4 regions of the Metabacillus flavus genome follow, and region 3 is predicted to be linked to each of the others. Evidence: riboswitches for the same ligand, from Rfam matches in the RefSeq annotation. Region 3 holds a riboswitch; each other region holds the start of a gene.
What was found. A riboswitch is a leader RNA that binds a small molecule or an ion and turns the genes downstream of it on or off. The one in region 3 is predicted to bind cyclic di-GMP.
Positions count from the first base shown of each region.

Region 1 (3,115 bases), 700 kb from region 3:
ATATTCTTCAGGCAGGATGTCCGTTTTTTCGTTTGTATTCAGGTTCCACTTAATGAGAGCTGCCGGAGAACCGAGGCCCACATATAATATGTTATTGTCTTCATCATATTCAACACTTCTTGCGTACTTGCGTCCATTCATCACAACACCGAGGCTGTCAAAACCCTTGTCATCACTGTATGTAAAGACCGTTCCGCCATATGATGTTACACCAAGCACACGATTTTGCTTTGAATCATACGTTAAGTCCCAAATGGTTGTATTGGATGCTGAAGGTTCCTTACCTAAATCTGATAGCTCTTTTGTATCAGGATTATAACGGTAAAGATTTTTGTTCGGAGTAGATCCCAGCCAGACCTGACGATCCGGACCCACCTCAATTGACCAGGCCGCAGTAGCCTCTGTCAGGGTCTCCATATCAACAACTTGCTTCGTCTGCAAATCCATAACCACAAGCTTAGCAGGCTCACCCTGCAGCAGTGCGTAATAAAGCGGACGTCCATACTGATCCTGTCCGGCTTCACCTCTAATTACATTTACATATTGAACTTGCGGACCAATATTCTCATACGGTCCTTCCGTGGCAGATGCGGGGAATGCGAGCACTGAAATGAGGAGCAAGGCAGATAATGACATACGAAGTAACTTCACAATAATATCCTCCAAAACCTTTCTTTAATCCAATTTCCCTCCCAGAAAATCCGATTATTTCTCTAATATGTATATTCTACCAAACGTTAGGATTTATGTCTTAGGAATTTGGAAAAACGTATTAAAAACATCGGGAGAAAATGTATACTTTTAAAATTATCAAATTCAGGTAAATTTTTCACTTCTGAGACTTTAAAGTTTTGTAAAGATGCAGCATAAAAAAACCCCTCACACTGATGTCAAGAACAGCATGAGGGGCTCCCGCTTTATGGAAATTTGAAAGGGGAAACAAGTTTAATTGAAAGAATCTAAATGCGAAGACGTATGTTGTGTTGAATCTCTGTTTATTCTGCGTCTATGTATGTGGCATACAAAATATCATTCGATACTTTCGTCCTAATTGTATCATAATTTTTTCCTCAATTGTTAATAATTTTTATGTTTTTAATTATTGAAGGAAAAAATTACTTTTTCTGGGTATGTAATACTCCATGGTCGTTTCAAAAGACCACAGATTCGTATTCATTAGGGAGAAATCCACCTTTTGGTATTGGTCTTTTTCATTTAAAATTAACTGCTCAAGGAGCATTACATCATTTTTAAGCCGTTTAAATGAATCATATTCTCTCGACTTATTCGACCTGCCGATATGATGCTGGATATAGTCTTCAAGCGTGTTACTGGTGATTTCTGAAAAACTTGCAAAATTCGTGTAATTTACACAGAATTGTATAAACAAAGTGACTGCATTCTCTGCTTTTCTGCTCTTGAATATTTGATTCTTTGTCATAAGCGAATCAAGTTCCCTCCGAATTGAATAGCTCCTCAGCTGCTTACTATTCATACGCTGATCAAACGGGCTTACCTCATTACTCATTGCTATGTATCCTCCATTATTAAACCTGAGCCGCATAAGCTTAAACTATCTAAGTTATATAACTTTAGCGTAAGCACTATCCCCAACGGCGGCCTGACAATCTTAGCATCATCATGCCTTAGACTCATGGCTTTGCGTCCCTGCTTTTCAGCAAGTTTGCCTTTATACTGGTATATTTTGATTTTAAATCAATAGTGACTATTATACTATTATTATGGAAGATTATCTATAATCTTCTTTAATTATCCTTCATAACAGAGAAAAACCCCTGCTGAAATGTTTTCGCAGAGGTTTTTGAAGCTAGCCTTAATTATTTTCCTGCATTTTGATCGATTATACGTCCTTCAACAGCAGGCTTAATACCAGGATTAGCCTTTAAATACTGACTAAACGTCTCCCAGTCTGTATAACCCGGTTCGCTGACCCGGCCTTCATCGTAAGCCTTTTTGAACATAGAGTAATTATCTCCACCAGCAGCAGTAAATGCGTTGGTAGCCACTGAGTACATTTTTGCGGGATCTAAATCTGTATAATTGGTGCCATCTTCTTTCACTTCTATATTTACGACCCGCTGTCCAGCAGGTTTCGAGCTGTCATAAGTGAACTTCATTCCTGCTACGTGAAGAAATGCTCCCGCCTCTTTTGGAGCCAGTTCAACACTATGTTCAAGAGCTGCCTTAATTTCGTCCCCTTTAAGGTTCATAATCGCAAGGGAGTTTCCGAATGGCATAACCGTTAGGATTTCACCCATTGTTACGTCTCCAACGTCAATGGACTCGCGAATTCCACCGCCGTTTTGAACAGCAATTACGGTTTTAGGGTTGATTGTTTTGGCTCTTGCAAGCATCCCATCTGCAATCAGATTTCCAAGGTTTGTTTCCTTCGTGCGGACATCTGCACGAACTCCATTAAGAGCCACTTCTGATTTTCCAACCACTTCGTTTTTAACCTTATCAATAGCCGGTCTGTACTTCGTGTTAAGGATGGAAGCCGCTTCCTGATCTTCTTTAATCACGTATTGATCTCCTGACTTTTGATCGATATCAATCAGTTTGCCAGCTTGCTTAATTACTTTTCCCTTCGTGTCAAATTCCACATCAAGAACACCAAGGTTTTTGCTTAACTCACCAGTCTGAACAATAACCGTTGGCTCAGCACCTGTGTTGTCCATAACCGGTGCACTCAGCATGGTATGAGAATGACCTCCTACGATTACGTCAATTCCTTCTACTTCTTTTGCGAGAGTTACATCGTTATCTCCGCCGCCATCCTGGTAGCCGATATGTGTTAACGCAACAATTTTGTTGATGCCTTGTGCTTCAAGCTGCTTAACCGCTTCTTTTGCTTCAGCAATGTAATCTTCAAATACAACGTCTTTACCAGGGCTTGAAATGGTGGATGTCTCAGCTGTTGTCAGCCCGAAAATCCCCACTCTTTCTCCATCAATATTTTTCACAATGGCACTGTAGGATTGGCCATCCTTCGGTTCAGCTGAAACGTCAGATCCGGCATAAGCTTTCATATTGGCATCTTTAGAGAAATCAACATTTGCGCTAACGAATGGAAACTTTGCTTTTTTAACAAAAT
Region 1 is NZ_JAGVRK010000001.1:3,603,333-3,606,447, forward strand. It holds gene J9317_RS18410 (ligand-binding sensor domain-containing protein) at 1-651, opposite strand, end outside; gene J9317_RS18415 (swarming motility protein SwrAA) at 1,100-1,528, opposite strand; cyclic di-GMP riboswitch class I at 1,613-1,699, opposite strand; gene J9317_RS18420 (5'-nucleotidase C-terminal domain-containing protein) at 1,839-3,115, opposite strand, start outside.
Region 1: another riboswitch for cyclic di-GMP. It lies ahead of J9317_RS18415 (swarming motility protein SwrAA); the one in region 3 lies ahead of J9317_RS14810 (glycoside hydrolase family 191 protein).

Region 2 (3,115 bases), 430 kb from region 3:
GAAAAAGTAATTGGGCAGCTTGATGAAATTTTAACGAGGATGGAAATTACGAACTTTGAAGAACATCTTCAGGATATCTTATTCCACTCAGCATCTGATGGAGAAATGAAAATCAAAATGGAAAACCTTACTTCGATTCTTGATTTTGCACAGCATGAAACAGAAGGAAAAAAAGCGGCCGGAGATATTATTTAGGAGGGTGACGAATGAATCAAAAAGAAATCCATAACTTACTGGAAAGATTCTTTGAAGCCAATCAATGTGAGATTACTGAAAAAACAACCGGGGCGCTGGCCATACAGCTGACGATTGATATGGATAAGGAACTTATGAACCGGCCCTTTTACTGGCATTATCTTGAGAAAACAGGCGGAGAGCCAAATCCAATGAAACTTAATCTTTTAACGGATAAAGACGGGGTATTAAACGAAGAGAAAACGGAATTTGTTCATTTAGGCTCTCCGAGATTGCATCAGATTTTCCAGTCCGCCCGCAAGCTCGGCTCTTTTGCCCGCATGTATGAAAGACCAAATGCAGGAAGCGGACAGAAGCCCCTCCACCCTTGGCTATGCATGAATATGACCGTTTCCTATCAATGTGATATGAAAAAAGATTTCGTCTATTCCATTGGCCTCCATCTAATAAGCGGAACGATGGTTGAAAACTTTCAGGACCGTCTAAACCATCTTCAATTAACGCCGAAGATCCCTGATTTCTGTTTTACTCTTTCCCCGCTGATTCTGCCCAAAAGCGGGATGATGAGAATCCGCCAGCACATCGAAAACAAGGTAGCCGAGGATGACCACACATGGGCAGAAGAAGCAAGGCAGAGATGGAACGCTGACCTGATGCTTTTACAGCACTTCTACGAAGACATGGAAGAAAAGCCGGAGGTTTACGAGCTGGAGAAGGAAGCGCTGAGAGAGCTTTACGAGCCTAATATCCATATTTCTGTTAATAACGGGGGTATTTTTTACCTAAATCAGAGAACTATTTTCTAATTATATCGGCAGAAAAATCAAAAATTTTAATATATTTTTCCATTTCGACACAATTCAGCACCATTTTTTATTTTTCCATTCTATAATCGTGGTACAAAGGTTTTAGAGGTGAATAGAGACTATAGAATCACCTTTAGCGGGGAAAAGCTGTTCGGTCAGATAAAGGCAAACCTGCTGAAAAGCAGGGACGCAAAGTCACGGGTCTAAGGTTGTCCTCTTTGGGCAATGATGATCGCCGGATTGCCTGAAATACATACGTATTTTAGGAGGAAATGGGATGGAGAATGTAATGGTTAAAGAAGAAATGGATTTGGAGTGGAAGGAATTGATCCTGGCTGCACTTGAAATGGGGATAAGCAAAGAAGACATTCGGCATTTCCTACAATCTAAGCAGGATGAATGCAGCAATTGACCTACATGTCGAAAAAATTTTGTCGATTTTGTTCGATTTACCGAAATATTCCCTTCGTTATATGCTATAATATCTGAGGGAAGGTGATGTCATGATTGGTGAACGCATACGCAAATACCGCAAGGAAAAAAATCTTTCTTTATCTGAACTAGCAGACAGGGCAGGCGTTGCAAAATCCTACCTAAGTTCGATCGAACGGAATCTTCAATCGAATCCATCGGTTCAATTTTTGGAAAAGGTTTCATCCGTGCTTGGCATTTCCGTTAATACGCTTTTAAATGGCAATACAGAAGATGCTTATGCAAATCAGCTTGATCAAGACTGGACATCACTTGTGAAAGAAGCAATGCAGTCAGGTGTTACAAAAGATCAATTTCGAGAATTTCTGGAATTTAATAAATGGCGAATGGATCAGCCAAAAAAATAAACGGTCAGGACTCATGTCCCGGCCGTTTATTTTTTTGAATATGCCGTTCTTCAATTTTAAGAATGGCTTGCCATATTGTCAAAATAGAATAAATGATTAAGATCAGACCCGGTACAATCGCCGTCAGAGCACCGCCCTCTTTCGTCCGGGCAAAATTGCTCACGTAACCTGCATACGGCACCGTAAATCCTGTATATTGAGCGACCACGTTATCCGATTGAACCGGTGCTGAATCCTCGGACTTGTTGTTATCACCCTTAGTCCGGTATACAGCCTGTCCTCCGCTCATCACTTTTTGAGTGATTCTATGTGTCGCCAGGTCATATTCATCCATCCAGAATGTAATGACATCGCCCGTTTCAAATCTCGTCATATCCCCGCCCGTTTTCACGGCTATCACTGAGCCGGTTTGAATACCCGGCTCCATCGATCCTGAGAGGACCGTTTTTAATTGATATCCGAAAACCTGCGGCTCTCCACCGGATGCCTTCGATGAAAAAACGGCTAAAGCAAGTCCAATTAAAACGAAAAACAGTAAAATTGTAAATCCTCTGCTTATCAGTTTCATTCGGGTTCTCCTTGAGTGCCTGCCGGTTCTTCAAGAGCTTTTTCCTTCTCAGGCTCCTCCTCTGGTATGTTAGCATCTTTGGACTTTTCTTCTTTAACCCGATCCTTTACTTTCAGATCCTTTTCGGTATTCTTTATATGTTCTTCCTTGTTTTTCGGCTGTTCCTCTTCTTTATCCGGTCTCTTTTTATTCTCTTTTTTTGGAGGCGGGCATTCTGACACCGCAATGCTTGAACTTGCAGTCCGAATCGTCTCTTTTTCGTTTCCTTCATACCCCGGCCGCTGATCCGCTTCTGCATAATAGGTGCCAGGTTCGTCCGTTTGAATGGAAAGATGCCCCGTCTGATTCGCCCCTATTTGACCAAGTGTCCCTTCTGCTATTACCTTATCATCTTTATAAATGCGATAGCCTGTAGGTCCGATCATGCCGAATCCGGTATTACGAATTGAAAAAGGAAGATTCACTGAACTGCAAGCAGTGAGAGGCTTTTCCGGGCCTCCTTCTTCAAAACCCAGTTTGCTTCCATCCCACCATGACCCCATTTGAAACCCAATTTCCTGAGCTCCTTTTTTGCTAAAATAAGCTTGAACGGGCGATGCCGAAATAGCTGAAACAATTAGAACGGTCAAAGAAAATACCGATGTCCGAAATATGCGTCCCTTCTTCTTGTTCCTGCTGCTCCCCATTCTTTGTCCCCCGTTCGATAT
Region 2 is NZ_JAGVRK010000001.1:2,464,559-2,467,673, forward strand. It holds gene J9317_RS12650 (DEAD/DEAH box helicase) at 1-195, shown strand, start outside; gene J9317_RS12655 (YqhG family protein) at 207-1,001, shown strand; cyclic di-GMP riboswitch class I at 1,156-1,249, shown strand; gene J9317_RS12660 (anti-repressor SinI family protein) at 1,279-1,413, shown strand; gene J9317_RS12665 (helix-turn-helix domain-containing protein) at 1,505-1,840, shown strand; gene sipW (signal peptidase I SipW) at 1,845-2,408, opposite strand; gene J9317_RS12675 (hypothetical protein) at 2,405-2,950, opposite strand; gene J9317_RS12680 (hypothetical protein) at 2,982-3,115, opposite strand, start outside.
Region 2: another riboswitch for cyclic di-GMP. It lies ahead of J9317_RS12660 (anti-repressor SinI family protein); the one in region 3 lies ahead of J9317_RS14810 (glycoside hydrolase family 191 protein).

Region 3 (3,115 bases):
CCGTTATTGTATATTCTCGCCATCCTTATCGGAGCAGCTGTAACAGCTCTTATCATCGGATTCTGGAAAAAGCCTATAAAATAAATGGCGAAAGAGACTGCGGAAAATAGTCCGCAGCCTCTTTTTTGTATTCCGCATGTTTACCTAAATTAAAGGGTAATAGGTTAGGAAGAATATTTATTGCGAAATAAGTTACCTTTTTACCTGAATTTTAAATATTCTAAATAGACTAAGTCGATAGAAATGGGTACAATGAATTATATCGGGTGGTAGGACCTTATAAAAAACCAGACTCGCATTTGAGGCAAGTCTGGTTTTACTGAGCCTATTCGAATATTGTCAGCATCTTACGGCTGTGCTACAAATAATGTAAGTCAATTAAAGTAGATTAGAGTCTATTAAGAATGGAGAACTAGTTATTGTCGAAAAATACCGGGTATTTTAGGCTAATATAATAATTACCATCTATTAAAGTCTTTAGTTGCCTTATAATGGAGAAATCCCTGCTGAAGGGAATACCATTCACTCTTAGAGTGCTGTTCAAAAGAAACAGTAAGAACTTTAAGTCCAGTTTCCTTCTGAATGGCTTTTAAATCGCTCATCTGATTTTTAGACCAAGCATCTTTAGAGACAACATTGTGGTTGAAATTCTCCCACATAATTGCATCTACATATTTTGCACTTGTTGTTTTGAGAGTTTCCATGCCCCAATTCTGAATAATTCCAAGAGAAGGGTATGTGTTTTTTACACTTTTAAGCAATTCCTCGAGACCTGCGCGCTGTTTGGCAAGCTCGTCCGGATTTCCGCTGAAATAATCATCTATATTTCCAACGGTGTCGAAAAAGACGCCATCCATATTTTTACTGTAAACTTGGGCTTCAATTTCAGAAAGCAGCAATTGTCTGAAGTGCGGGGAAGACATATTCATCAAGTAGGAATCCCATTGCTGAATATAATATTTCTGACTGGATTGCTGATAGTAATCTGCAGGCTGAAGTTTTTGCAAAAATGCGGTATTCCAATTATCAGCTTCCATCGAGTTGATGTAGCCGAATACTTTCGTACCATTTGCCTTAATCGTTTCGATTTGGGTTTTGGTGTAAAGAAGAGGCTCTATTATGACAAGGTCATAAGCCTTCATCTTATTGATAATAGCCGGGGTGGGAGCATCGTAGAAAATTTTGTAGGTTTTCACGTCATCAAACACTCCATTTGCAGCAGAAACATTTTGGACAGAAGCAGCGGGAAAAGAAGTCGTTAAAGCAGAAGCAGCGGGAGATAAAGAAATAATACTAGATACAGCAAAAAAAGCCAATACAAAAAATCTGATTACGTTATTCATTTGTAATCCCTCCGTTTTTTAACGAGGGATGGTAGCTTCGCAGGCTGGCGATCGGTACTTCCATGTAGAAGTCGACGACCCATGCCTTTGCGTCCTTGCTTTTCAGCAAGTTTGCCCATCACCTTTTGTCCTAATCATATCAGCCTATTTTTCTGAACTCAACCTATTTTTTATAAAAGGCAGTGATTCGAATGATCTACAGACAATCTAATACTATTCTAAAATTAACTGAAGCGATTGGACTATCCATTTTAAGCATCATCCTGGTTTTCCTCTTTACGGACAGTCTCCCTGTGCTGAATGAGGTGCTTTGGTCTGTTGCAATTGTCCTTATTTCTATGAGGTATGGCTTATATTTTGGTCTGATTCCTTTTTTTATCGCCTTTTTAACCTCGCTTGCTTACGAATATCAAAGCGGTGGCGATCTATATCTTTATCTGACAGACTTAAATCATATGCTAGCGATGATGCTATTCTTTTTCCTGCTGCTTTTTACTGGACTATCAAGTAAATCTCATAAAGAAAGATATTCTGATATATCATATTTATATGAAGAAATTTCTGAGGATAAAAAACTTCTGGAAGAAACATTAGACGAAGCATTATCTGTAAATGAGAGTTATAGAAAAAGATTTTTAGAATCAGAGGATCAGTATGCAGAAATGTATGAAATGATTACTGCGCTTCATTTTACGGATTCAGACACAATTTTTAATGAAATGGTGCGCATTGTCAACCAAAAATTCAAAGGCAGCCAGCTTGTTTTATACCTTATTTCCAATCACGGGGATTCAATACGTTCCAAAATAAATACAAACAGAGATGGAAAGCTGAAATCGAATTATTGGATGGCGGAAATGCCATCTCTCTTTAACAAAGTGATGCAGGAAACTTCTCATGTGCTGTTCAGGTCTCCAGAAGATGATCCTGCATCCCCCGCGCTGGCAGGACCGGTTTTTATTTATGGGGAGATGAGATACTTACTCGCAGTGGATGGAATTGATTTAAAGTCGTGCACATCTCAGCAGATTCAGTGGCTTGACTGGTGCTTAAAGTGGATGGGGACAAGGCTTGGCTTTGCCTACAAATATGAGCGGGAGCAGAATCACCATGAAAGATATCCCGGTACGGGAATCTTTAAGCTTGCCTCGTTTTTTAAACGATTCAATGCAGAGCTTGAAAGGGCAGAAAAGATTGGTCAGCCGTTTGTCATTTTTGAACTGAATACAGCCGGACTTTCACTGGATGAAATCGATCTCTTGATGAAAAACCAGCTGAGGGAGCTTGATACAGCAGGCTGGGATGAAGAGACGGAAATTCTTTATGTGCTCCTGCCGGGTGTAGAACCTGTAAACGAAACGGCAGTGAAAGCGAGACTTCAGAGAGCTCTGGAAAAAGAGGTGGATTCGTTAAGATGATATGGATTTTTGCTGCAGGGTCTCTTTTAGGAATAACGGCAGCCTATCTGCTGTCCAGATTTTTCTATGCCAAAAAAATGGAACAAAATCAGTACGGTCTTCTTGCGTTATGGATTCTTCTTTCAATCGCGGTTCCCGTTGCTGGTTTCGCATATGGCTGGTTTTTGCTCTTGGTATACATGAGACAACAGGACGGCACTTTCATGGAGGAATATTCTAGCTACATTCATAATAAGGTGTACAATTTTGAGAGTTTGAGAGAAACGCTGAGGCAGGACCGGGAATTGCTGAACATGACGAGCCACAGCGCGGAAAATACCTGGATGATGAAGAATCTCCTGCTGCGTATGTCGA
Region 3 is NZ_JAGVRK010000001.1:2,898,382-2,901,496, reverse strand. It holds gene J9317_RS14815 (PTS fructose transporter subunit IIABC) at 1-84, shown strand, start outside; gene J9317_RS14810 (glycoside hydrolase family 191 protein) at 459-1,343, opposite strand; cyclic di-GMP riboswitch class I at 1,379-1,469, opposite strand; gene J9317_RS14805 (hypothetical protein) at 1,535-2,761, shown strand; gene J9317_RS14800 (tetratricopeptide repeat protein) at 2,758-3,115, shown strand, end outside.

Region 4 (3,115 bases), 720 kb from region 3:
AGGTTGGCTTTGTTTTTCTTAACATAGTTGCCCCCGCCAACATCGTATCGGTCTGCTAACACTTTATAAACGCGAAGACCTTCTTGGGCTTTTAGTTTTCGTACAGCTGTGCCTTTGGGATTGTAGAGGTATTGATTATTGCTTCTAATCAGTATTCTTCCTAAATGTTTATCGGCAGGAAGGGCAACAGTTAAATAATACTTGCCTGTATGCCTCTCATAATCATCTCCATCATAAATCTTTATATAATAGGAGCCCGCATCCAGCATAATCGGTTTTTTATATTTGCTTGGGTTAATTGAACTGCCGCTAACATATTCATCACTAATCGTTTTGTTATTTGAATTCACTATTTCAATATAGGTTCTTGAATCCACGTAGGAAGTGAGGTCAACCGTCACCTTTCCGGGATTTTTAACATCTATTTTATAAATATCCACTGTATCATCCCAAGCTAGGAAACCAGTTATTTTTTTAGTAGCTTGAAGAGAAATAGCTTCTACGATGCCGTTATTGGGCTCTGTATCCCCATTTCCCGCAGCTGAAAAAGCAGCTTTAAAAACGTACTTACCGGTATGCCGGTCATAATCGTCCCCATCATAAACCTTTAAATAATAGGAGCCTTTGTTTAAATCTACAGAGCGAGTGTCTTTTGATGGATTTTTGGAAGTGCCAGTGATATAGTCATCAAATACTTTGTTGTTATCCTCATCAATAAGTGAAATGTATGTTCTATTATCTACATAGGAAGTAAAATCAAAAGAAACACGTCCCGAACTAGGAACTGTAACTTTATAATAATCTACAGTGTTATCCCAAGACAGAAACCCGTTGATTGTCTTGTTAAAAGGAAGGGACTGAGCTTCGATTGTACCGTTATTCGGTTCTGTTTCAGTGTTGCCGGCAGAAGCAAAAGTTGTTTTTATTTTAAATGTACCAGCTTGATCTTTGCTCCAAGAGCCATCGTAAATTTTTAGCCGGTAAGTACCTGCCTCTAAGTCCTCCCAACGAGTGTATCTGGCAGGAGTTAGAGATGACCCTGTCGAATACTCATCGAAAATTTTCTTGTTGTCTAAATCATATAAAGCAATATAAGTTTCTTTATCTACATAAGAGGTCATATCAAAATGAACTCTTCCTGATTCAGGAACATGAATTAAATAGGTGTTATCTTTAGTCTCTTCAGTTAAAGCCCCATTGGTTTCAACGTTAAATGGCAATATCATGTCTTGAGCGTGAACTTTGGTGTCAACTAAAATCATTGCAACAATTGCAAATGAAAGAATAGCTAACCCTCTAAATAATTTTTTCAATTCCTCGTCCTCCATTTTAAGTATGATACTAAACCAAATTACTCATTATATGTAAAAAATCGCTACAGCAAATAGCCATAGCGGTCTTTTTTCTATGGCAGCCTGACTATCATAGTGCATACGCACCTTAGACTCATAGCTTTGCGTCCTTACCTTTCGATAAGTTTGCCTTTACATATTTTATTGGTATTTTAGACTAAAACTAATATACTACTAAATGGAATAATTTACAACAAAAAATGTAAACATTTCTGGTTTCATAAATGGTCCATTATTAATAAAAATCATTGTTAAGCACATGCGTTAGAACTTCCAAAATTATGCCGACAGAAAAACACCGCCTTAACACAAGGCGGCTTTCCCAATTATATTTCCTTCACACTCATCAGTGTGTCAATTTTGAATCCATCTTCCGTATCTTTCACATAAAACTTGGAGTGGAATGTTTTGTCCTTGGAGGTTCCATCCCCATAATAAATGGTGAAGCTGTCTTTCGTTTGTACATAGTATCCTTCCGGCGCTTCATCGACTTGAATGACTTCTGCTCCCAGAAACTGCTCAGTGATTCCTTTTTCGTCCAGGTGTCCTACATAATCATAGGATTCCTGGTAGGCTTTGCTTCCTGGAACAAAATAGTGGGATGCAAGTGAAAAGTCCCGGGCATTGATTGCATAAGTTGCCTGATAGAAGTAGTCGTCAAAGAAGACTTCAAAATCCTCTTTGCTCGCAGGTTCAGCATCCGTAAACAAATCATCAGTACCTCCAGAAGCGAAAATATCCTCCACAGGTTCTTCTATATTAAATGATAATTCAATCTCTGAGTCGTCTTTAATTTTAATGACCTCGCTCTTGACGGTCTTGCTGCCATTTTTGAATGTGGCATATGCACTGACTGACCCATCCAAGGCGACTGGACCGATCGAATCGGTTTCGCCTATTGTTTTTCCGGTTGCTTTCCCGTTTACAAACAATTTCGCATCATTTTCGTCTGAATAAATAGAGATAAAGCCAGCGTTCATTTCAAGCGGGACTTCCAGTATGTTTGCTGATGCTGACAGGAAATCTGCTTCGGCTTCTTCTTCAAAACTGGAGTATTCACCTTTAAGCTTGCCTTTTACTTTAAGGGTACCAGGCATGTAGTAGCCGAGGCTGACCGGCTCACCGCTCTGGACGCCAGTTTTCACTTCTTTGCCGTCCGCGTAAAAGACCGTCTTCTCCAAGTTGGAGCTCGCTGTTACCTCAATCGGGTAAAAGACCAGATTGTAATGATCATAAAATACCCATTTCTTTGGGCCTCGGGCAAGCTTTATCAGATCATTCCCGGCTGAATCTGTCAGAGGCTCAATCCGTTCAAAGCTCAAAAGCTTAAAGCTTTGCTCTCTCAGCTGGCTGGAGATATCGCTGAAATCCTGATCCTTCGTTAAAAATTGAATGTATTCGGCTGCATCATTTTCAGTAATCTTCACGCGTTTCTGACCTTCATTGACGATTGCCGCTACCGTCTTGCTGTCATTTGAAAGCACTGCCTTTTCGAATTGGTCAATCGCCGCAGCAGGTGTAGATTTGCTGGACAAGATTAGGTGAGTACCAATCAGTACAACGAATAACGCAGCGGCAGAAATGAGGATCACTTTCGCTTTCATTCCCATTTTCCTCGGGCCGGACCGCTTCTGCTGAACTTCTTCCTGCTGATTCGTCTCAGGGGTATGAGCACTTCCGCAATGCTTGCAAAATGCTTGTTCACGGCTGATTTGATTGCCGCAGTTGTTACAATATCCCACGTTTGTTCCTCCTTACTGCCC
Region 4 is NZ_JAGVRK010000001.1:3,616,589-3,619,703, reverse strand. It holds gene J9317_RS18460 (hypothetical protein) at 1-1,313, opposite strand, end outside; cyclic di-GMP riboswitch class I at 1,407-1,493, opposite strand; gene J9317_RS18455 (zinc ribbon domain-containing protein) at 1,679-3,094, opposite strand; gene J9317_RS18450 (zinc ribbon domain-containing protein) at 3,107-3,115, opposite strand, start outside.
Region 4: another riboswitch for cyclic di-GMP. It lies ahead of J9317_RS18460 (hypothetical protein); the one in region 3 lies ahead of J9317_RS14810 (glycoside hydrolase family 191 protein).